Regions from separate parts of the Paenibacillus sp. P46E genome, predicted to be linked through region 1. Evidence: riboswitches for the same ligand, from Rfam matches in the RefSeq annotation. Region 1 holds a riboswitch; the other holds the start of a gene.
The links. Region 1 has a riboswitch for cyclic di-AMP ahead of A3849_RS30970 (NfeD family membrane protein). Riboswitches for the same ligand answer to the same signal wherever they lie in the genome.

Region 1 (6,303 bases):
AACACCGCCGCTAACGGAAGCGGCACCGACTACACAGCGAATGCCACCTTCAGCATGGGATCGGCGAATGCCACTCTTTATGCGAAGTGGACGGCCAATCCGACCTACACCATAACGTATAACGGAAACGGCAGTACCGGCGGTACGGTTCCGACCGACAGCAACAGCTATCCGCAGGGGAACACCGTGACGGTGCTGGGGAACACTGGAACGCTGGTGAAGTCGGGCTATACGTTCGCAGGCTGGAATACCGCCGCTAACGGAAGCGGCACCGACTACGGGGCGAATGCCACCTTCAGCATGGGCGCGGCAAATGCCACCCTCTATGCGAAGTGGACAGCCAATCCGACCTACACCGTAACGTATAACGGAAACGGCAGCACCGGCGGTACGGTTCCGACCGACAGCAACAGCTATCCGCAGGGTGATGTGGTGACAGTACTAGGGAACACCGGAACGCTGGTGAAGTCGGGCTATACGTTCGCAGGCTGGAACACCGCTGCTAACGGAAGCGGCACCGACTATGCAGCGAATGCTACCTTCAGCATGGGCACGGCGAATGCCACTCTTTATGCGAAGTGGACAGCCAATCCGACCTACACCGTAACGTATAACGGAAACGGAAGCACCGGTGGTACGGTTCCGACCGACAGCAACAGCTATCCGCAGGGTGATGTGGTGACAGTACTAGGGAACCCTGGAGCCCTGGTGAAGTCGGGCTATACGTTCGCAGGCTGGAATACCGCTGCTAACGGAAGCGGCACCGACTACACAGCCAATGCCACCTTCAGCATGGGCACGGCGAATGCCACTCTTTATGCGAAGTGGACGGCCAATCCGACCTACACCGTAACGTACAACGGAAACGGCAACACTGGCGGTACGGTTCCGACCGACAGCAACAGCTATCCGCAGGGTGATGTGGTGACAGTACTAGGGAACACCGGAACGCTGGTGAAGTCGGGCTATACGTTCGCAGGCTGGAACACTGCTGCTAACGGAAGCGGCACCGACTATGCAGCGAATGCTACCTTCAGCATGGGCTCGGCGAATGCCACCCTCTATGCGAAGTGGACAGCCAATCCGACCTACACCGTAACGTATAACGGAAACGGCAGCACCGGCGGTACGGTTCCGACCGACAGCAACAGCTATCCGCAGGGTGATGTGGTGACAGTACTGGGGAACACCGGAACGCTAGTGAAGACGGGCTACACGTTCGCAGGCTGGAATACCGCTGCTAACGGAAGCGGCACCGACTACGCTTCGAATGCCACCTTCAGCATGGGCGCGACGAATGCCACTCTCTATGCGAAGTGGACGGCCAATCCGACCTTCACCGTAACGTATAACGGAAACGGCAGCACTGGCGGTACGGTTCCGACCGACAGCAACAGCTATCCGCAGGGTGATGTGGTGACAGTACTGGGGAACACCGGAACGCTAGTGAAGTCGGGCTACACGTTCGCAGGCTGGAACACTGCTGCTAACGGAAGCGGCACCGACTATGCAGCGAATGCTACCTTCAGCATGGGCTCGGCGAATGCCACCCTCTATGCGAAGTGGACAGCCAATCCGACCTATACCGTAACGTATAACGGAAACGGCAGCACCGGTGGTACGGTTCCGACCGACAGCACCGGCTATCCGCAGGGGAACACCGTGACGGTGCTGGGGAACACCGGAACGCTAGTGAAGACGGGCTACACGTTCGCAGGCTGGAATACCGCTGCTAACGGAAGCGGCACCGACTATGCGGCGAATGCCACCTTCAGCATGGGCACGGCGAATGCCACTCTTTATGCGAAGTGGACGGCCAATCCGACCTACACCGTAACGTACAACGGAAACGGCAGCACTGGCGGTACGGTTCCGACCGACAGCAACAGCTATCCGCAGGGTGATGTGGTGACAGTACTAGGGAATACCGGAACGCTGGTAAAAACGGGCTATACGTTCACAGGCTGGAACACCGCCGCTAACGGAAGCGGCACCGACTACACAGCCAATGCCACCTTCAGCATGGGCACGGCGAATGCCACTCTTTATGCGAAGTGGACGGCCAATCCGACCTACACCGTAACGTACAACGGAAACGGCAGCACTGACGGTACGGTTCCGACCGACAGCAACAGCTATCCGCAGGGGAACACCGTGACGGTGCTGGGGAACACTGGAACGCTGGTGAAGACAGGCTATACGTTCGCAGGCTGGAACACCGCTGCTAACGGAAGCGGCACCGACTATGCGGCGAATGCCGCCTTCAGCATGGGCACGGCGAATGCCACTCTCTATGCGAAGTGGACGGCCAATCCGACCTACACCGTAACGTATAACGGAAACGGCAGCACCGGCGGTGCGGTTCCGACTGACAATAGCAGCTATCCGCAGGGGAACACAGTGACCGTGCTTGGGAACACTGGAACCCTGGTAAAAACGGGCTATACGTTCGCAGGCTGGAACACCGCTGCTAACGGAAGCGGCACCGACTACGCAGCGAATGCTACCTTCAGCATGGGCACGGCGAATGCCACTCTCTATGCGAAGTGGACGGCCAATCCGACCTACACCGTAACGTATCACGGAAACGGCAGCACCGGCGGTACGGTTCCGACCGACAGCAACAGCTATCCGCAGGGTGATGTGGTGACAGTACTAGGGAATACCGGAACGCTGGTAAAAACGGGCTATACGTTCGCAGGCTGGAACACCGCCGCTAACGGAAGCGGCACCGACCTTACTTTTACCACAGCAGATTCCCATGCGACGTTTACCGTTTCGGGAGCCGTGTACAGTTCCCTAACGGGCAATATGTATACCTATAGAGTTAACAACTTACAGGTAGGCGCGAACCTGATTCAGATTAGCGTAACGGCCCCTGACGGTACTGGCAATACGTATATGGTAACTGTGAATCGGGAGGATGTATCCAGGCAACCATCACCGGGTGGTTCGCCGGCGGACAGTATAACGCCAACAGCGACACCTGGACCTACGAAACCAGCAGTTGATGTATTCAATAGCGGCATTGTTAATGTAATAAACTTAGTTAATACCTTCGAGTCCAAAGTAGAGGAAGCTAAGAAATCTAATGTTAAGCTTGAACTTGCTGATACGAAAGGGCATTGGGCCGAAAAAACTATCGATACTTTTGTAAAGCTCCATGTGATTGAAGGTTACAACGATGGTACGTTCAAGCCGGATGGTGACATCACACGCGCTGAATTTGCAGTGATTCTGGGTCGGGTATTCGATATCAAAAGCGGCAGTAATACTGGTGTTACATTTAAAGATGTTGGTAGCCACTGGGCGAAAGGTGCCATCGAGAAACTTGCAGAGGCAGGGGTTATCAGCGGCTACGAGGATGTTACGTTCAAGCCAGATAAAACAATTACCCGCGAGGAAATGGTTGTCCTTTTATCCCGCATCTTAAACCTTAACACCTTAACAAAGGATACCACCAAAGGTAATTTCGATGACCTGAAGGGTTCCTATGCAGCAAACGAGATCAAAGCTGAAGCACAAGCTGGTATCATAAGCGGCAAAGGAGATGGGAAGTTTGATACAAAGAGCAACGCCACGCGCGCAGAAGCTCTACAGATCATCCTGAATGCGCTGAAGCTCAACCCGCAATTGAAGACACTGTTGGATTCACTTAACTAATGCCGGTTCTCTGAGAAAAAGGGACAAGTGTAATTTGGGGCTGTTGATAAAAGGGGCTGTCCCAAAAGTGGATTTTCTAGGGCGGAAGGCAGTTCTCTTCATTCTTAAAAACCACAAAAAGTGAGTAGAGCAGCGATTCTCCTGTTATTGAAGGATCGCTGCTCTGTTTTTTTGGTCATGGGTGGCTTGCTTTAGCAGATTATGGGCAAGGAAAAGCCATCCGACCTCAAGCGTCACTTTCCCCATAACGCGAAGCATAAATCGCCGGAAGCCCCAGTTGTTCTTCAGTTGTCCACATACACTTCCCGGTTCCGTCATTCGATGCGCGGCCAAGGCGTAACCTTTCTCACTCCGTAGAATTTCCCGGCTACTGCCAACACCGTAAGCACCTAAGGTTATAGTGTGTGCGGCCTTGACTTTGGACGATTGGGACAGCTTGCGAGAAATGGAGCAACAGTGAGTAAATCATCGGCCGAATAAGAGCGAAACCAAAGAATGCGCCTTCATTCGCGGAGGGGAGGCGTTTTTGGCTTCATTTGTCATCCCGGACGTTTTACAATAAATGGCCACAGGCGTAAGATTCAAATCAACAACCGAATGTAAATTAACTGTTCTCATATGGCTGAATTCCGTAATTGGGAACGGGGGAACCAATGATATATGGGGTGAATCCTTGCCGCGTGCTGAATAGCCGCTATGGCAGGGTAGGGCAATCTCGCTGCCCGAATCCGTCAGCTAACCCCGTAAGCCTCGAAGAGAGAGGATGAGCGCCATGATCGATTAACCGACCACGGATAGCCCTGCCGCTTCTGTGGTCTTTTTGCTGCGTGTGCAGGAAGGAAAAGCAGTCTGTACAAGGGACTAGAAATCTCATAACAACGATAATTAGATAGGTTAAGCGTTGGTTTAAATGCTCTATTTAAAATGCTTCAAAGGGGGGATTCTTATCGTTACTGTATTTATTGTGTGCTTCTGGGTTGGACTAATACTCCTCCTCAGCGGCGGATTTCATGGGCATGGCCTGGCGGGTCATCTGCATGCGGGCGGCGGCGATGCTGGTGGCCCCGGCTCTGTGCCCATACTCCCTCTGATGGTGTTTGTCACAGTCTGGGGCGGTACAGGTTACGTGCTTTCCCGGTTCAGCGAAATGAGGATGCTCGCAGTGGTGCTGATTTGTACCGTGCTCGCTCTGCTTCTGGGATGTGTGATGTATGCGGTGCTGGCCCGGGTGATGACCCGGTATGACAGCAGCATGAATGAAATGGATTATGAGCAGGCAGGGCAGCTCGGGTACATCAGTATCCCTGCAGCAGATGGAGCGGTCGGGGAAATGAAATATGTACTGCACGGAACCATGCGCTCCATTGGAGTAAGGGCAGAATCCGGCCAGCAGCTTGATAAAGGCGACAGGGTTATTATTTTGAAGGTGAACAAGGGAATGGCGGCAGTCACCCTCTTCGAGAGGGATATCGATCAATTATAATTCACGGGGAGTGTCAATCTAAATGGTTATTCTGTATGTAATCGCGGCAATTGTTGTTGTTATTCTGCTGGCCTTGTTCAGTATCGTGAACTCTTATAAAAAGGTTCCGCCCAATCAGGCGATGATCGTCTACGGCCTTGGCGGAAAAAGGGTGGTCCAGGGCGGCGGGACATTCGTCATCCCCGGCTTCCAGAACAATAAGACCATCTCCATGATGCTGATGAGCTTCGACGTCATCCCGGCGCAGGCGATGTTCTCCAAGCAAGGCATCAAGCTCAACCTGGAGGCGGTGGCCCAGATTAAGATAAAAAGCGATCCTACCGCTATTCTGACTGCCAGTGAGCAGTTTATCGACCGGCCGGAAGAAGACCGCGAGACGATTATCCTGCATTCGGTGGAGGGCCATTTGCGCGGCTTGATCGGACAATTAACAGTGGAATCCATTCTCAAGACTCCTGACGAAATCAACAGCAAGATGCGGGAGACCTGCTCGGAAGACCTCGACAAGATGGGACTTGAGGTGGTCAGCTTCACCATTAAGAAAATTACGGACGACAAAGGGTATATCGATAATATGGGGGTTCCGGAAATTGAGCGCATCCGCCGGGATGCCAGCATCGCCAAGGCGGAAGCGGAACGCGACATTCAGATCAAGCAAGCCGAAGCGGAGAAAGAATCCTCCATTGCCAAAGCTAATGCACATCAGGCCACCATTGAAGCGGGAACCGCCGCCCGCGCCAAGGAATCTCAGTTTGAGAAGGAATTGAACATTAAGCAGGCGGACTTTAAACTGGAGACCGAAGTGAAGAAAGCACAAGCGGATCTTGCATACGAATTACAGCAGAACAAAATCAAGCAGTCGCTGGTTACCGAGCAGGTCAAGATCACGCAGATGGAAGCGGAGGCGAACCGGACCGTCCGGGAAATCGAAGTTGAGCTGAGACAGAAGGAGCTCGAGGCAACAGTGATCAAGCCTGCTGAAGCGGAGAACCAGGCTACGATCATGAGAGCGGAAGCAGCCAAGCAGCGGCAGATTCTTGAGGCGGAAGCAGAGGCAGCCACCACGACCAAACGGGGGCTGGCAACAGCGGAAGCAGAGCTGGCAAAAGGGAGAGCTAACGCAGAGATTGTTCAATTGGCTGGAGCGGCGGAAGCGG
Region 2 (16,093 bases), on a different contig from region 1:
ATCTACTACGGAGCTAAAGAGGGTAAATCATGACGATCTCGTGTCAAAGCAGCTTTCAAAACAGGAATATAGATCAGCAAAAAGGAACGGGCTCACTGTATCTGGTAGCGACTCCCATTGGCAACTTGGAGGATATGACGTATCGTGCTGTGCGTACGCTGCAGGAATGCGATATTATCGCCGCCGAGGATACGAGACAGACCCGCAAATTGCTAAGCCACTTCGAAATCACACCTTCGATGCTGTTCAGTTATCATGAGCATAATAAGGCGGCCAGTGGACCAGAGCTTATCCGCTATATAATAGAAGGTAAAAATCTGGCACTGGTCAGCGACGCCGGTCTGCCGGCCATTTCCGACCCTGGAGCCGATCTCGTAGCGCTTGCGGTCAGTCACGGTATTCCTGTGATTCCGATCCCTGGAGCAAATGCTGCGCTGTCTGCTTTGATTGCTTCCGGCTTGCCTACTAATAGCTTCACCTTCATCGGGTTCCTGCCAAGGGAGCGTAAGGATATTCGCACCGTGCTGTCAGGGCTCCGTTCAGCGCAAGGCACCCTATTGTTCTATGAATCACCGCATCGCGTAGCAAAAACATTGGCTCACCTGCAGGAGACCTTCGGTAACCGCCAGGTTGTACTCGCCCGTGAATTGACAAAACGGTACGAGGAGTTCCTGCGCGGAACGATTGAAGAATGTGTGGTCTGGTTGTCGGATCATCCACCACTGGGTGAGTACGTGATTGTGCTGGAGGGGGAGAGCAAAGAGGAGGCCAAGCTCGCCGAATCATCCTGGTGGCGTGAACTCAGCATTGAGGAGCATGTGGCTCATTATGAAACTTCAGGATTGACCCGTAAGGACGCTATGAAAAAAGCAGCATCAGATCGTGGGTTGGCCAAACGGGATATTTATAATGCTCTACTGGAAAAAGAGTAAGAAAATATTGATGAGGAATTCCTTATATTAGTTGTAAATGTAGTTTCTACATTTATATATATGGTAAAGGGAGAGTTTAGAGTATATATCTGGGTATAAGTGTAGCTAAGTGATTCCCGCAGGGAGAGCGGCTTGCAGCACCGCACGTTACCCGGGAGCGCCTTGCGCAGATGCTATAGGCGTGTAGCCTATGGCGAAACCTTCCGCATGACAAGGCCCCGAGGACTTTCCCGAAAAAGGGACGGTCAACCATTAGCCGTTACTCCTTTACGTGCGGCCACATGATCAGACAAGCTTCCGGGTGTAGAGGGCCAGGGTCCTTGGGGCCTTCCCTGGAGGGTTTGGGAGGGTAAACCTCAGTAGGGTAAAACAGCAAAAAAATACCTCCCGCAATAACGGGAGGCCAAGGAGATATAAAAAGGTTAGAATTAACAATTTGATTAGTTCTTATTATAACCTATTTGTTTTAATTTGTCACAGGGGTAGGGATGGCAGAAATGCATTCGTGACAAACAATTTTTCCTTTGAAATAGGTTACATTTTCAGCATTGCCACAGAATATGCAAGCAGGCTCATATTTTTTAAGCATGATCCGCTCACCGTCCACGTAAATTTCGAGCGCATCCTTTTCTCCGATGCCCAGTGTACGGCGCAATTCAATTGGAATAACAACCCGTCCTAGCTCGTCTACTTTTCTAACTATACCTGTTGATTTCATCATTGTAATCGTTGCTCCTCTCAATGTTCAAAAGCGTCATTATTCGACAATGTTCACCGTTTTATGATATTTATAATACCAACCATTCCCAAAACAGTCAACCTTTTTTACGGGCAATTTCAAGGGAATTTTGAAAAAAACTTTTGTGACGCTTATAAATAACGCTAATCGTACGAAAATTGCTAAAAAGTAATTTGTCGATTTGTAAATCTATAAACCGTCACGGTTCGACAAAGTGCGACATTATCTACCATTATAACCTTTGTTTCAACTGATTTCTATTCTTATTATTCAAAGGAGTTGAACTTATGAAGCAACCGCTGACAGAAGAGAAGGTTTTTAAAGACCCGGTACACAACTATATTCATGTTCAGGATACGATCATCTGGCGATTGATCAATACCAGCGAATTTCAGCGTTTGCGTCGCATTCGCCAGCTGGGTACTTCTTATCTAACCTTCCACGGAGCAGAGCATAGCCGTTTTTCCCACTCCCTGGGCGTTTACGAAATTACTCGGCGAATCATTTCCCAGTTTGAAAGAAGCGGGTACAAGGATTGGATGCCGGAGGAGAGTCTGCTTACATTATGTGCAGCGCTCTTACATGATTTGGGCCATGGGCCATTCTCCCATTCAATAGAAGAAGCTTTTGAAATGAACCATGAGGATTGGACCTGCAGAATTATACAGGAGAATACGGAAATTACTGCTATACTGCGCGATGTGAGTGAAGATTTCCCGCGTAAGGTTGCCTCTGTAATTGCCAAAACATATGAGCACGAAATCGTGGTTAACCTGGTGTCGGGTCCTCTGGATGCGGATCGCATGGATTATTTGCTGCGGGATGCTTACTACACCGGAGTGAACTATGGGACCATCGATATTGACCGTATTCTTAGAATGCTGCGTCCTTATAATGGGCGGGTTGTCGTAAAGGAATCAGGCATGCATGCCATTGAGGATTATCTGATGTCACGGTATCAGATGTATTGGCAGGTTTATTTCCACCCGGTTACGCGCAGTTCGGAGATTATTTTGCGTCAGATTTTCCGCAGGGCGAAAGAGCTTCTTCAGGAGGGTTACTCCTTCCGCTTTATGATCAATCCACTCAGTGATCTATTTTGTGGAGAGATTAATGTAGAACAGTATTTACTGCTGGATGAAGCCTTGGTCCAGACTGCCTTTATGCAGTGGACGCTGGAATCCGATGAAATCTTAGCTGACTTGTGCAGCCGATTTATTCATCGTAAACTGTATAAATATGTGGAGATGGATCATCTCGATTCGGAGACGATTGACGAAATCCGCCGCAGTTTTGCCGGTGCCGGGCTGCGTCCTGATTACGACCTGGAAATTGATTATCCGACAGATCTTCCTTATGATGTTTTTCGTCCGGGGCAGGGCTTTGACAGCAAACAAATTTTGCTGCTGGACCGGCATGACAAACTGCGGGAAATCTCTGAAGTATCGGATATAGTCCGCTCAATCAGCGGCATTCACCGCGGGCGGTATCACCTTTATTTTCCGCAGGACAAGCTGCAGAATGTGCTTACACAGCTGCCCGACGCTATTGCTGAGATCTTTGCAAAATAATACAAAAATTTCTGGAATTCATCATAGAAAACAAGACTGAAAGGAAGATGCAAGCATGCGTTTATTCGACACACATACTCATCTGGATGCACCGCAATTCGACGAGGACCGTGAGCAGGTTATTGCCCGTGCGTTAGAGGCTGGTGTCAGCAAGATGATTAACATCGGATTTAACCGGGAAACGATTCCAACGACAATGAAACTTGCAGAAGAGTATGATTATATTTATGCAGCGGTCGGCTGGCACCCCGTGGACGCCATAGACATGAAAGAGGAGGATATGGACTGGATCGCCTCCCTGTGCAGCCATAAAAAGGTGGTGGCTATCGGAGAAATTGGACTTGATTACTACTGGGATACTTCTCCTAAGGAGGTACAGCATGAGGTATTCCGCAAACAGATTGGAATGGCACGGGAACTGAAAATGCCTATCTGTATACATAATCGTGATGCCCATGAGGATGTGGTACGGATTTTGCGGGAAGAGAAGGCAAATGAAATTGGCGGTGTCATGCACTCCTTTTCCGGCAGCTGGGAAACAGCCAAAATGTGTCTTGATCTGGGCTTTCATTTATCCTTCGGCGGACCCGTGACTTTCAAGAATGCCAGGGTGCCTAAAGAGGTGCTTGCCCAGACTCCAATGGACCGGCTTTTGATCGAAACTGACTCCCCATATCTGACGCCTCACCCCTTCCGCGGGAAGCGAAATGAGAGTGCTCATGTGAAGCTTGTCGCCGAGGCGGCAGCGGAAATAAAAGGGATTGATTTACAGGAATTAGCTGAAATTACGTATGCGAACGCACTGGAACGATTTGGAATTGTCTGAAAACGGGAGAAAAACAGGTGAAAAAAGAAGTATAGCCGATATATTAAACTTTTTTAATAAAGAAATGGCTGATTATTACAATATTTTAACGATTTTTTTACGTAAACGTGGTTGAATCGTGCTTTACAACATGCATCAAAACAGGATATCATCTTTTCAGTGAAGTGAGCTGTTGTTACTGTGACAGTCACAATTTCATGGATCGTCTCGCTGAGTCTCCGTATGGAGAACGGGGGAACCAATAATGATCTGCCGCATGTCCGTACATAGAGTACAGCATAGAAATGCCGCAGACTTTATTTGATTTCTTCACGTGGTCTTTGGGGTGAATTTGAGGGCAACCGCCGTGAGCGGGTGACCTGAGATAGGGCGTCTCTCTTATGCCCGAACCCGACAGCTAACCCCGTAAGCGCAAGTAAGAGAGGAAACCTCGTGCATAAACATTCCCGCGTATTCTGACACCCGGAGAGCCACGAAAGAGTCCTCTGTGAACTCTTTTGGGCTTTTTTTGTTTTTTGAATAATGGGGATGTTCCCAGCATACTGTTATATAACAGATGTCTGGAGTAGCTATGCCGAGCAGGCGATCCATGAGCAGGAAACGCTAAAGCAATGCGGGCGTATCCTGTGCAATCTCAAACCTAGTTTCGTCAGAAGTGATAAGTCACCTTTGCTATACAACTTGGACGACGGGGCTATGTAAGGAGGATGGAGAGAGTGGGCGTATTCCAACCAGAAGTATCCCATGATTCGCAATCATCCAGCAGGTCTTTCGCATTACGGTGGAAGCAAGTGAATCCTCGCGTACTTTCGCTTGCAGGCGCAGCATCAATTGTAATCGCGCTGGTAATTCTGCTGTACGTACACGGTCAAAGCATTAAAGAAATAACTTTAGTAATAGACGGAAAGGTACAAACGCTGGAGACGCGGGATGCGCTGCTCAGCGATGTGCTGGCAAAGGAACAAATTTCGCTTCAGCCGCATGATGCTTTATCCATTGGCCTTAGTGATGAAATAAAAGACGGCGACCGTGTCGTAATCAACCGTGCGCAGGCCCTTAAGCTTACTGCGGATGGAACAACCCAAACGCTGTACACGACCGAGGATACCATCGGTCAGGCGATTGACAAACTGGGCATCAGCCTGGAAAGCTACGATAAGATTTATCCTTCGCTCAACACTGCAGTTTCTGCCGACATGGAAATCAAAATTGTCCGAATCAACAAGCAAGTGGTACAGCGGACAACGAATTTGCCTTTCCGAGTGATTAAGACCGCAGACCCCTCCCTGACTAAGGGAACTGTAAGAGTTGCACAAGCAGGCAAACCGGGCGTAATGATCCAGCATATAGAGAAAATCTATAAAGATGGCGAGCTGGCATCTATGCGTATGGTGGGCAAGGAAGTACAGGCGGTTACCAAAGACAAGATCATTGCTATTGGTACCAAAGCACTTCCCAAGGCTGCTGTAGCTACTACTGCAACTTCCAATTCAACCACTACCACAAAATCATCTAAAGTTAGCGCGAACAGCAACAATGTTGCCAGCAAGGCAGGTATGGATTTTGAGTACAAAAAAATAATTAAAAATGTATCCATGACGGCTTATTCATCTGAAGAGCCAGGTATCGGTACCCGTACGGCTTCCGGCACACGCGTAACGGAAGGTAGGACTATCGCTGTAGATCCAGACGTAATACCTATTGGCTGGTGGGTGTATATTGAGGGACTTGGGTTTCGCCGTGCAGAGGATACCGGCGGTGCCATTAAAGGCAACAAGGTAGATGTCTATTATGATTCACTGAGCCATGCCCGTAACTTCGGCCGTAAATCGCGTACGATTTATGTGATTGGACCTGTGAAGCCAGAGCTGAATTAAGCAGCAGATTTTTGCAAAATAGCGTTTTATAAGATATAGTGAGGGTAGCACTTAAGACTGTTACGGAATTATAGAGCTGCCGCTCATCACTTATACATTCTTTAGCCAATAAGAAGGGGAGCGAATCCTCTTCTTTTTGCGTTTCAGAGTAAGGAGTTTTGTAAAATGATCAAGGAATTAATCGTTGTGGAAGGTAAAAGTGATACAGTTGCTGTTAAGCGTGCTGTAGATGCGGATACCATTGAAACAGGCGGTTCGGCAGTGGACCGCAAAGTGATCGCCAGGATTGCGCTGGCCATGGAGCGCAGAGGGGTCATTATTCTAACCGATCCTGATCATGCCGGTGAACGGATCCGGAAGATTGTGTCTTCCAAGGTGCCAGGCTGCAAGCATGCGTTCATTCCTGAAAAAGATGCCACCCGTAAAGGTGATATCGGAGTTGAAAATGCTTCTCCGGAGGCCATTCGTCACGCGCTAGAGCATGTTCATACTTCCTTTGAAGGCGCCCCGGCTCTGATTGGGTTGGAGGATCTGATGGCTGCAGGGATGATGGTACATCCCCGGGCAGCGGAGCGGAGAATGGCGCTGGGCAATTTGCTGGGGATCGGCTACTGTAACGGCAAGCAGCTATACAAGAGGCTGGCGATGTTTGGAATATCACGAGAGGAATTTGTAAATGCTCTCGCGCAAATTGATCAGGGAGGCATTACCTCATGAGTGGCAACAATCATATCTCATCCCCGGTACGCACAAAGGAAATTATCCAGCGTTACGGGTTCTCATTTAAGAAAAGCTTGGGCCAGAATTTTCTGATTGACCAGAATATACTCGACAAGATTGTGGATGCTGCAGGCCTGGACCAGGCAGCAGGTGCACTAGAGATTGGACCAGGCATTGGCGCTTTGACCGAGAGGCTGGCAATGTCCGCTGGAGTGGTGACAGCAGTAGAGATTGACCGGCGGCTGATCCCGATACTTCGGGATGTTCTTGCCTCTTACCCGCATGTCAAAATCCGGAACGACGATGTGTTGAAAGTGAATTTGCAGGAGTTATTCGCTGAGGATTTTGCGGCTGTGGAAAGAGTCAGTGTAGTTGCCAATTTGCCGTACTATGTAACCACTCCAATCCTCATGAAGCTGCTTGAAGAAAAACTGCCGCTCGATAATATCGTGGTGATGATTCAAAAGGAGGTTGCTGAACGTATGGCAGCTTCACCTGGCGGGAAGGAATATGGCAGCCTTAGCATCGCTGTGCAGTACTATAGCGAACCCGAGCTGGTCTGCATGGTGCCGCGCACGGTATTCATTCCTCAACCGAACGTGGAGTCTGCCGTGATTCGTCTCAAGGTGAGAGAGCGTCCTCCGGTAGAGGTTGCAGACGAGAAGCATTTCTTTGAGGTTGTACAAGCTTCCTTCACCCAGCGGCGAAAAACCATTGCCAATAATCTCAAAGCCCGGTTCTTCCCGGAAGAGGGGCGTGAACGTCTGGAATCCCTGCTGGCTGAGGCTGGAATCGAGCCAAGCCGCCGCGGAGAAACACTCAGCCTGGAGGAGTATGCCCGGTTAAGCAGCGTACTGCTTGCTGCCGGAATTGTTTAGGTAAGAAGAAACGGCTTGATATCTTTCTTATATTTCAAATCACCGCCGATTATGAACCAACCGGGGTCTTTGCCCATACGATGGGGTAGAGGTGGTGTTTGAAATGAATTTAGGAGACTTGGTCGTTCGCAAATCTTACGGTGGCGATGTAACGTTCCGGGTGGAGAATATCGTGCAGAACGGTGCTGTCATCAAAGGCACTGAATTCCGCCTGCTGGCGGATGCGCCTTTGGAAGACCTGGTGCAGGTGCCTCCTACCCGTATTACCGAGCGGGGACAACAGGCGCAGATTAAAGCCACTGAATCCCTGACCCGGCTGCGTAAAGACCGGCAGGAGCAGAGCCAGCGCAGCGGAGAGAGTATCTCCGGGGTATGGCCCCAGTCTCCCAAGGAGCTGGCCTACTTTGAGGTGCCGGGAAAGGTGCTGCACCTGGATGGTGATGCACTGTATTTGAAGAAGAGCCTTAGTCTATACGAGCAGCTTCGGATCCCTGCTGAAGGACATCATATTCATGAGTCAAAGATGGCCGAAACGCTGTACCGGCTTTTGCCGCATGTACGTCCGGATATTGTTGTCATTACCGGGCATGACGGAGTACTTAAGCAGCAGTATACTTATGATCTCTACAGCCTGAGTAGTTACAAAAATTCGCAGAACTTCGTAGCAGCCATTAGGGTTGCGAGGGAATATGAGCGGAATTTTGATACGCTGACTATTGTGGCAGGAGCCTGCCAGTCCCATTTCGAAGCACTGTTAGGTGCGGGGGCCAACTTTGCCAGCTCGCCCGGAAGAATACTGATTCATGCCCTGGATCCGGTCTATATAGCGGCAAAGGCATCCTTTACTTCCATACGGGATTCCGTCAGCCTGGGGGATGTGCTGAATAATACCATCAGCGGCAGCCAGGGTATGGGCGGAATCGAGACCCGCGGCAGCTTCCGTATCGGGATGCCTCGCCTGCAGAATCTGTCTACTCTAAAGGTAGCACCATCGGTGATGATGTAGCCGCGGGATGTGTGAACAGACATTTCAGAAAAACCCCACTTTTGTGGGGTTTTTTTGTTTACGGTGTTTCTTGCTTTTTGAATAAGACACTCTGATATTACGGCTAACAAGGATTTAATGTCAGCCTTGCTCTATGCTAAAAAAATTCCGTTGACAACGTTTTTACCATCATCTATAATTATTCATTTGATTTGACAATGAAGGCGGAAAGTTGTATAATGGACAAGGAAAGAGGTGGTCGTCAGGCAATGGCTAATAACGCGCTGTTGGAAATTAAACGCAGTCTCGAAGCTCACGTCGGTCATAAGATCACGTTGCGTGCAAACGGTGGCCGTCGTAAAACCGTTGAACGCACCGGTGTCCTGGAAGAAACGTACCCTTCTGTATTTATTGTCAAACTGGATCAGGAGCAGCAAACCTTCAAGCGAGTCTCCTACAGCTATGCCGATATCCTTACTGAATCTGTGGAAATCACAGTATGCGAAGATGATGGGCAGATGCGGATTATGTATATTAAAGCTTAACGGTTTATGGGCAGTCTCCCGCTGGGGAGGCTGTTTTTTGTTGTTTTTGGCTGAATGGCCATCCGGTCTTGGCAGCATACTAAAGCAGCAACAATCTCGTCATCCATTATTTTAAGGAGGGATTCTGTTAATGAGCCGCAGAAAACGGGGTATGATGTCTGAGGAATTGAAGACGGAGCTGGCCAAGGAACTGGGTTTTTATGAGACAGTAGAACGTGATGGCTGGGGCGGAATTCGGGCGAAAGATGCAGGGAATATGGTCAAAAGAGCTATTCAGCTGGCTGAAGAAGCCGCACGCAAATCGTAATAGGACTTGCAGGAATAACTCAGTGAGGGGTGCTGCCACGACGGCAGTGCCTTTTAGGTATGTACTGAACTTTTGATAAAATGCAAAAAAAGGACGGCAAACCTTTTCTACTTGATGGACTTCGTTACGAGTTTCTCATATAATATGTTAAGTTGTTTTTACGGGAAAAGCTGAGGGTGGGTGAACGCCTTGAAAATGTATGAAAAAGCGCCAGCAAAAATCAATTTGATGCTGGATGTGCTGCATAAACGCGCGGATGGCTTTCATGAAGTTGAAATGATTATGACTATGGTTGATTTGGCGGACCGCTTGGAGCTGTCTGAGCTGAAACGGGATTCCATTATTATCTCAAGCCAAGCCGGATATATTCCGCTGGACGAGAAGAACCTGGCCTTCCAGGCGGCGAGGCTTATTAAAGACCGCTATAACGTGAGAAGCGGTGTGCATATCCATCTGGACAAAAGGATTCCGGTGGCTGCCGGCCTCGCTGGCGGCAGCAGTGACGCCGCGGCAACGCTACGTGGCCTGAACCGGCTCTGGCGCCTCGGCATTCCGGCGCAGGAGCTGCAGGAACTGGGCGCCGAGCTGGGCTCGGACGTCCCGTTCTGTGTCACAGGCGGCACTGCCCTGGCAACGGGCAGAGGCGAGCGGCTGACTCCCATTCCGAGTCCGCCGCAGTGCTGGGTCGTCCTGGCCAAGCCGCCGATTAATGTATCGACGGCTGAGGTGTACGGACGCGTACGCGCGAACAACATCGCTGTGCATCCGTCCGCTTCCCGGATGCAGGAGGCGATCGCCGCAGGCGACTTCGCAGCCGTCTGTGCGGGGCTCGGCAACGTACTGGAGGATGTTACGCTGAAGCTGCATCCTGAGGTGCAGCAGTTAAAGGACACTATGGTGAAGCTGGGTGCAGATGGCGTACTCATGTCTGGCAGCGGGCCAACAGTATTTGGCCTGGTGTCGAAACAATCGAAGGTAGCCAGAATTTACAATGGGCTGCGCGGATTTTGCAAAGAAGTATACGCTGTGCGTTCGCTGAACTAAGTAAACGCTGTCTGACGGTGGTCGAATGGATCCCCATGCTTGTGTAAATCCGTACAAAAGTGATATTATTTTTAATAATATTCGGTTTTGGCGAGGAGCATTCCGTGAAAAAACTTAAAAGAAGCCAACGTTTGGTAGACATGACCCAATTTTTACTTGAAAAACCGCATGATCTTCTCCCGCTATCCACATTTGCAGACCGGTACGGAGCGGCGAAGTCATCTGTAAGTGAAGATTTGGCTATTATAAAAGAGGTATTTGAAGGGGAAGGCATGGGGGAATTGCAGACACTGGCCGGTGCGGCTGGTGGTGTTCGCTATATTCCGAGGATGCCTACAGACATGGCGTTAGCCTTCGTAGACGGCCTGTGCAGCCAGCTTGAACAAAGTGACCGTATACTGCCTGGCGGATATCTGTATATGTCTGATCTGCTTGGGCTTCCGTCTCTGATGGAGCAGGCCGGTAAGATTATCGCCACAGCCTTCTATGGTGTAGAGATTGACGTGGTAATGACAGTAGAGACCAAGGGTATTCCCCTGGCTTATGCCACAGCCGCGCAGCTGGGACTTCCGGTAGTGCTGGTACGCCGCGACCATCAGGTGACGGAGGGCTCGGCAGTAAGCATCAATTATGTTTCGGGATCGCATAAAAGCATACATACGATGTCGCTGTCCAGACGGGCGCTGAGGGAGAAGTCGAGGGTGCTAATTGTGGATGACTTCATGAAGGCGGGTGGAACCGTACGCGGCATGGTCGATCTTCTGGGTGAATTCAATGCTGAGGTTGCCGGTGTAGGTGTGCTGGTTGAATCCGGAGCTGTTGAAACGGAGGAACGCCTGCTCCATGACTATGTATCCCTTGTGAAGTTAAGTGAAGTGGATTCCAAGGAACGGCGGATCTCTGCACATCCGGGGAATTATTTTTTCGCTTGATTGGTGGTGTAAACCTAACATCTGTAAGACTGGCTAAAATGTCGAATCTGTGAGGAAAACACAGAGAACTTCACGAAATGTGTCGAAAACGATGGTATGGCAAAAATAATCTTCTTCATCAGACATTTTATGGAATCCAAAAGAAGGAATTCGCATTGCTGTGTGGAATTATACACCAAGTCTCTGATGGAAAAAGGTGGTGAACACACACATGCAAATTACGGATGTCAGACTCCGCCGCGTTAACTCTGAGGGGAGAATGAAAGCAATCGCATCCATTACAATCGATAACGAGTTTGTTGTTCATGACATTCGCGTCATCGACGGTAATAACGGGATGTTCGTTGCAATGCCCAGCAAGCGTACACCGGACGGGGAATTCCGCGATATCGCACACCCGATTTCTTCGGGAACACGCGAGAAGATTCAATCCGCGGTTCTGGCCGAGTATGATCGCGCCGCTACTGAAGAAGAAGAGGTCATTGAAGAGGGAGCATAAGCTAGTCGCTTACTCTGAAGGACGGCTGCCCTTACTTGGGCGGCTTAAGGCCATGCCGTTTTTTTATTGGGGTTCGAAGAAAAGGGAACCATGCCTTCATGGTTCTCTTTTCTTTTTGCCCGGAATGAGATATATTCAGTAGTGAGCTAAAGAAGTAGGGGGTTGGCATTCTTGAAAAGAATGGCTGTTGTACTTGCTGCAGGTCAAGGCAAGCGCATGAAATCTAAATTATACAAAGTGCTGCACCCCGTCTGCGGCAAACCGATGGTAGGGCATGTACTTGATACAGTAAAAGCGACCGGATGCCAGCGCACCGTTGTTGTTGTCGGACACGGTGCGGAGAAAGTTAAAGCCTATGTGGGCCAGAATGCGGAATATGTTCTTCAGGAAACGCAGCTGGGTACAGGCCATGCCGTAAAGCAGGCTAAAGACCTTCTCGGCGGCGAAACAGGCACAACAGTTGTAATCTGCGGAGACACGCCGCTCGTGACGGCGGAAACGCTGGAGGGGCTTATGGCTCTGCATGAGGGCCAGAATGCGGCTGCAACCGTACTTACAGCTGTCATGGAGCAGCCTGCAGGCTATGGAAGGATTATTCGAGGTAAGGATGGCGGCGTGCTGAAGATCGTAGAGCAGAAGGATTGCTCTCCGGAGGAAGCTGCTGTAAACGAGATCAACACGGGGACTTATTGTTTTGATAACGCCAAGCTGTTTGCAGCTTTGGAGAAGGTTACGAACAGCAATAACCAGCAGGAATATTATTTAACCGATGTTATCGGAATACTCCGGGCACAGGGGGATATCGTACTGGGATATCAAGCTCATGATGCTGCGGAGTCTATTGGCGTTAATGACCGTTTAGCCTTGTCGGAAGCCGAAGGTCTGATGCGCCAGCGCATCAACCGTCAGCACATGCTGAACGGGGTAACCATTATTGATCCTGCTTCCACCTACATCGCAGCTGATGTGATCATTGGAGCAGATACTACACTCTATCCGGGAACCACCCTGAAAGGGAAGACTGTCATCGGGGAGGACTGCATCATCGGGCCTTCCAGCGAGATTGAGGACTGCGTGGTCATGGATGGTGCTGAAGTGAAGCACTCCGTGCTGAATCAAGCCCAGGTCGGAGCAAGAACCTCTGTTGGACCTTTTGCCTATTTGCGGCCAGGTGCTGTGCTTGGGGAAGAGGTTAAAATCGGTGATTTTGTGGAAATTAAGAATGCCAGCATTGGAGATGGCTCCAAAGTCTCGCATTTGAGCTATGTCGGCGATGCGACGGTTGGTAAGAATGTAAATGTGGGCTGCGGTGCAATTACCGTTAACTATGACGGCTACAATAAATCCAGAACTGAGATTGGCGATGATGCCTTTATCGGGAGTAATGTGAACCTTGTAGCTCCGGTTACAGTGGGTAAGGGTGCATTTGTCGTTGCCGGGTCGACCATTACCCGTTCAGTTTCAGAGAACGATCTGGCTATTGCCAGAGTAAGGCAGGAGAACAAGCCAGGGTATGCCGAGAAGATCCGTGCCCGGGCCAAAGCCAAGAAAGGCTAATCCGGGTCCATCGTAGAGCGCTAGAAGCCAAGGCGCCGGTCGGACCCGTAAATCCGCGCCGGCGCTCACTTGGAAGTTAAATTCCGTCACGGAGGGTTTATATTTTATGACTTATTGCGATTCCAAACTAAAGATTTTCACCTGCAATTCCAATCCTAAGCTGGCCAGTCAAATTGCCGACTACATCGGCATACCCATGGGAGAATCCCACACCACCAGCTTCAGCGACGGAGAGATTCAGGTTAAGCTGTCGGAAAGTGTCCGGGGCTGTCATGTCTATATTGTACAGTCCACCTGTGGACCGGTTAACGACAATCTGATGGAGCTTCTGGTTATGGTAGATGCACTCAAGCGTGCGTCTGCGAAGAGCATCAATGTCGTGATTCCTTACTACGGTTATGCGCGCCAAGACCGTAAGGCCCGTTCCCGTGATCCGATTACGGCCAAGCTGGTAGCCAACCTGATTGAAAAAGCAGGGGCACATCGCGTCATTACCATGGACCTTCATGCGATGCAGATTCAAGGCTTCTTCGATATTCCTGTAGATCATCTGCTGGGTGTTCCCATTCTTGCTCAGTATTTCCGCTCCAAGCAGATTCAGAACCCTGTTGTAGTGTCTCCAGACCATGGCGGTGTTGTGCGGGCAAGAAAGCTTGCTGATTTCCTGAATGCACCATTGGCGATTATCGACAAACGCCGTCCAGAGCCAAATGTCAGTGAGGTTATGAACATCATCGGTAATATCGAGGGCAAAACGGCGATTCTGATCGATGATATCATCGACACAGCGGGAACCATTGTACTGGGAGCAAATGCTCTGATGGAAGGCGGCGTGAAGGAAGTATATGCGTGCTGCACCCATCCCGTATTATCAGGTCCTGCACATGAACGTTTGGAAAACTCGCCAATCAAAGAAATTATCGTGACGGATACCATTCCAATTCGCAGCAACAATCCGACCTCGAAGCTAAAGGTTCTGTCCGTGGCTCCACTGATGGGCGAGGCTATTATCCGCGTTCATGAAGAGCTGTCGATCAGTAAATTGTTTGAAATAGAATAGACTGCCCAGGGCATAGAAAAAGGGTTACACCTTTCGCGAGGAAGATGTAACCCTTGTCGGCGTAATGCGAAAGCTGCCTCTAGTATCCCGGACGAGAGACGAAGGTGAACAGGGTACGGTTATAAAGGGTCCCCTGAAGCTCCACAAAACCTTCATCCACAGCTGTCACCATCCCGATATCAACGTGCAGGTTGCCTCTATATACCTCGACAGGCACAGCATGTTGGATGTGGTACTGGAAATGGCGCTGAAGCGTTAAGATATCGCCTTGATGTAGCATGTTTCATCACCTGTCTTTGGAATATACGCTTATTGTACCAAAAACGGAACGCCTCTGCCGAGAGGTGCCAAGAAAGAAAGGATAGCCGCATCATGAAATGGATAGTTGGACTCGGAAATCCCGGACCGCAGTACGCCAAAACGAAGCATAATGTCGGCTTTATGGCTTTGGACGAACTGGCGGCTAAAAATGGTATAGTTTTTAATCAGAACAAATGTAAGTCTGTTATTGGTGAAGGTGTGATTGACGGTGTCAAAACCGTTCTGATTAAACCAATGACTTTTATGAACCTATCCGGGGAAGCGGTTCGTGCTTATATGGATTATTACAAAGTACAGCTTGAAGATATGATTGTTGTGTATGATGACCTGGATACGGAAATGGGTAAAGTCCGGCTGCGCTACCAGGGAAGCGCCGGCGGCCATAACGGGATTAAGTCCATCATACAGCATACCGGTACCCAAACCTTTAATCGTGTGCGGATGGGAATATCCCGGCCTGAGCCCGGATTTGCCATTGTTGACTATGTTCTATCTACCTTCCCTAAGAAGGATGGGGATAAGCTGGAAATGATGATTCAGGACACCTGTGCCGCTCTGGAGTTCAGTATGAAGCATACATTTGAGCAGACTATGGCTAAATTTAATGGCTGATTGCCTGCAGGCGATAATTTCTCCTAAGGCTAAAGCTAAATCAGGCGGGGCATACTGAAGGTAATATACTACCTTCAGGAGGCATATAGATGGCAATAAACTATGTATGCAGGCACTGCCGGACTTTTCTGGGAAGCATCCAGAGAAGTGATATTACAGAAATGCAGTTGGGCCTACATTCCTTGACCCCTGCGGAGCGCAGAGATATCATAGCGTATGATTCAGAAGGCGAGATTACGGTAAAGGTGACTTGCGACTACTGCAAGGAGGCCTTGGACAATAACCCCGAGCTCAGTCTGCTGGCCAGTCCGCTTCAGTAAATGGCAGCGGCTGTCTCTATCGTCATCCGCAAGCCTTGGCCTTACGCTAAGGCTTGTTTTCGATTCTAATTATAATAGGTGGCATCTGCCCGTCGGGGCAGGGCCAGCCTGTTTAGTAAGAGAGGTGCGCCTGTTGTTACAAGGTCTTATAGAAGCTTTTTCCAAAGATCCCGATTTTCAGTCCGTTACCCGAGGTGTAGCTGCGGGTATGAAGGAGCAGCTCATATCGGGTTTGTCCGGTTCGGCCAGACAAATCATGCTGGCGGCGCTGCATGAAGAAACTTCGCGTCCGCTGCTTGTAGTTACTCATAACATGTTTTCTGCCCAGAAGATGGCTGAGGATTTGCAGGAAGCGCTTTCCCCGGATC

Region 2: another riboswitch for cyclic di-AMP. It lies ahead of A3849_RS22680 (resuscitation-promoting factor); the one in region 1 lies ahead of A3849_RS30970 (NfeD family membrane protein).

What each region holds. Positions count from the first base shown of each region.
Region 1 covers NZ_LVYZ01000101.1:227-6,529, forward strand. The annotation lists partial or broken gene A3849_RS32630 (InlB B-repeat-containing protein) at 1-3,663, shown strand, start outside; partial or broken gene A3849_RS30965 (transposase) at 3,808-4,032, opposite strand; cyclic di-AMP (ydaO/yuaA leader) riboswitch at 4,274-4,428, shown strand; gene A3849_RS30970 (NfeD family membrane protein) at 4,574-5,146, shown strand; gene A3849_RS30975 (flotillin family protein) at 5,169-6,303, shown strand, end outside.
Region 2 covers NZ_LVYZ01000059.1:8,542-24,634, forward strand. The annotation lists gene A3849_RS22655 (tRNA1(Val) (adenine(37)-N6)-methyltransferase) at 1-33, shown strand, start outside; gene rsmI (16S rRNA (cytidine(1402)-2'-O)-methyltransferase) at 30-932, shown strand; gene A3849_RS22665 (AbrB/MazE/SpoVT family DNA-binding domain-containing protein) at 1,399-1,653, opposite strand; gene A3849_RS22670 (HD domain-containing protein) at 1,959-3,242, shown strand; gene A3849_RS22675 (TatD family hydrolase) at 3,298-4,068, shown strand; cyclic di-AMP (ydaO/yuaA leader) riboswitch at 4,267-4,495, shown strand; gene A3849_RS22680 (resuscitation-promoting factor) at 4,785-5,945, shown strand; gene rnmV (ribonuclease M5) at 6,111-6,662, shown strand; gene rsmA (16S rRNA (adenine(1518)-N(6)/adenine(1519)-N(6))-dimethyltransferase RsmA) at 6,659-7,543, shown strand; gene yabG (sporulation peptidase YabG) at 7,647-8,549, shown strand; gene veg (biofilm formation stimulator Veg) at 8,798-9,073, shown strand; gene A3849_RS22705 (small, acid-soluble spore protein, alpha/beta type) at 9,204-9,380, shown strand; gene ispE (4-(cytidine 5'-diphospho)-2-C-methyl-D-erythritol kinase) at 9,570-10,424, shown strand; gene purR (pur operon repressor) at 10,529-11,356, shown strand; gene spoVG (septation regulator SpoVG) at 11,568-11,855, shown strand; gene glmU (bifunctional UDP-N-acetylglucosamine diphosphorylase/glucosamine-1-phosphate N-acetyltransferase GlmU) at 12,027-13,412, shown strand; gene A3849_RS22730 (ribose-phosphate diphosphokinase) at 13,519-14,472, shown strand; gene A3849_RS22735 (hypothetical protein) at 14,552-14,752, opposite strand; gene pth (aminoacyl-tRNA hydrolase) at 14,845-15,405, shown strand; gene fin (anti-sigma-F factor Fin) at 15,495-15,725, shown strand; gene mfd (transcription-repair coupling factor) at 15,859-16,093, shown strand, end outside.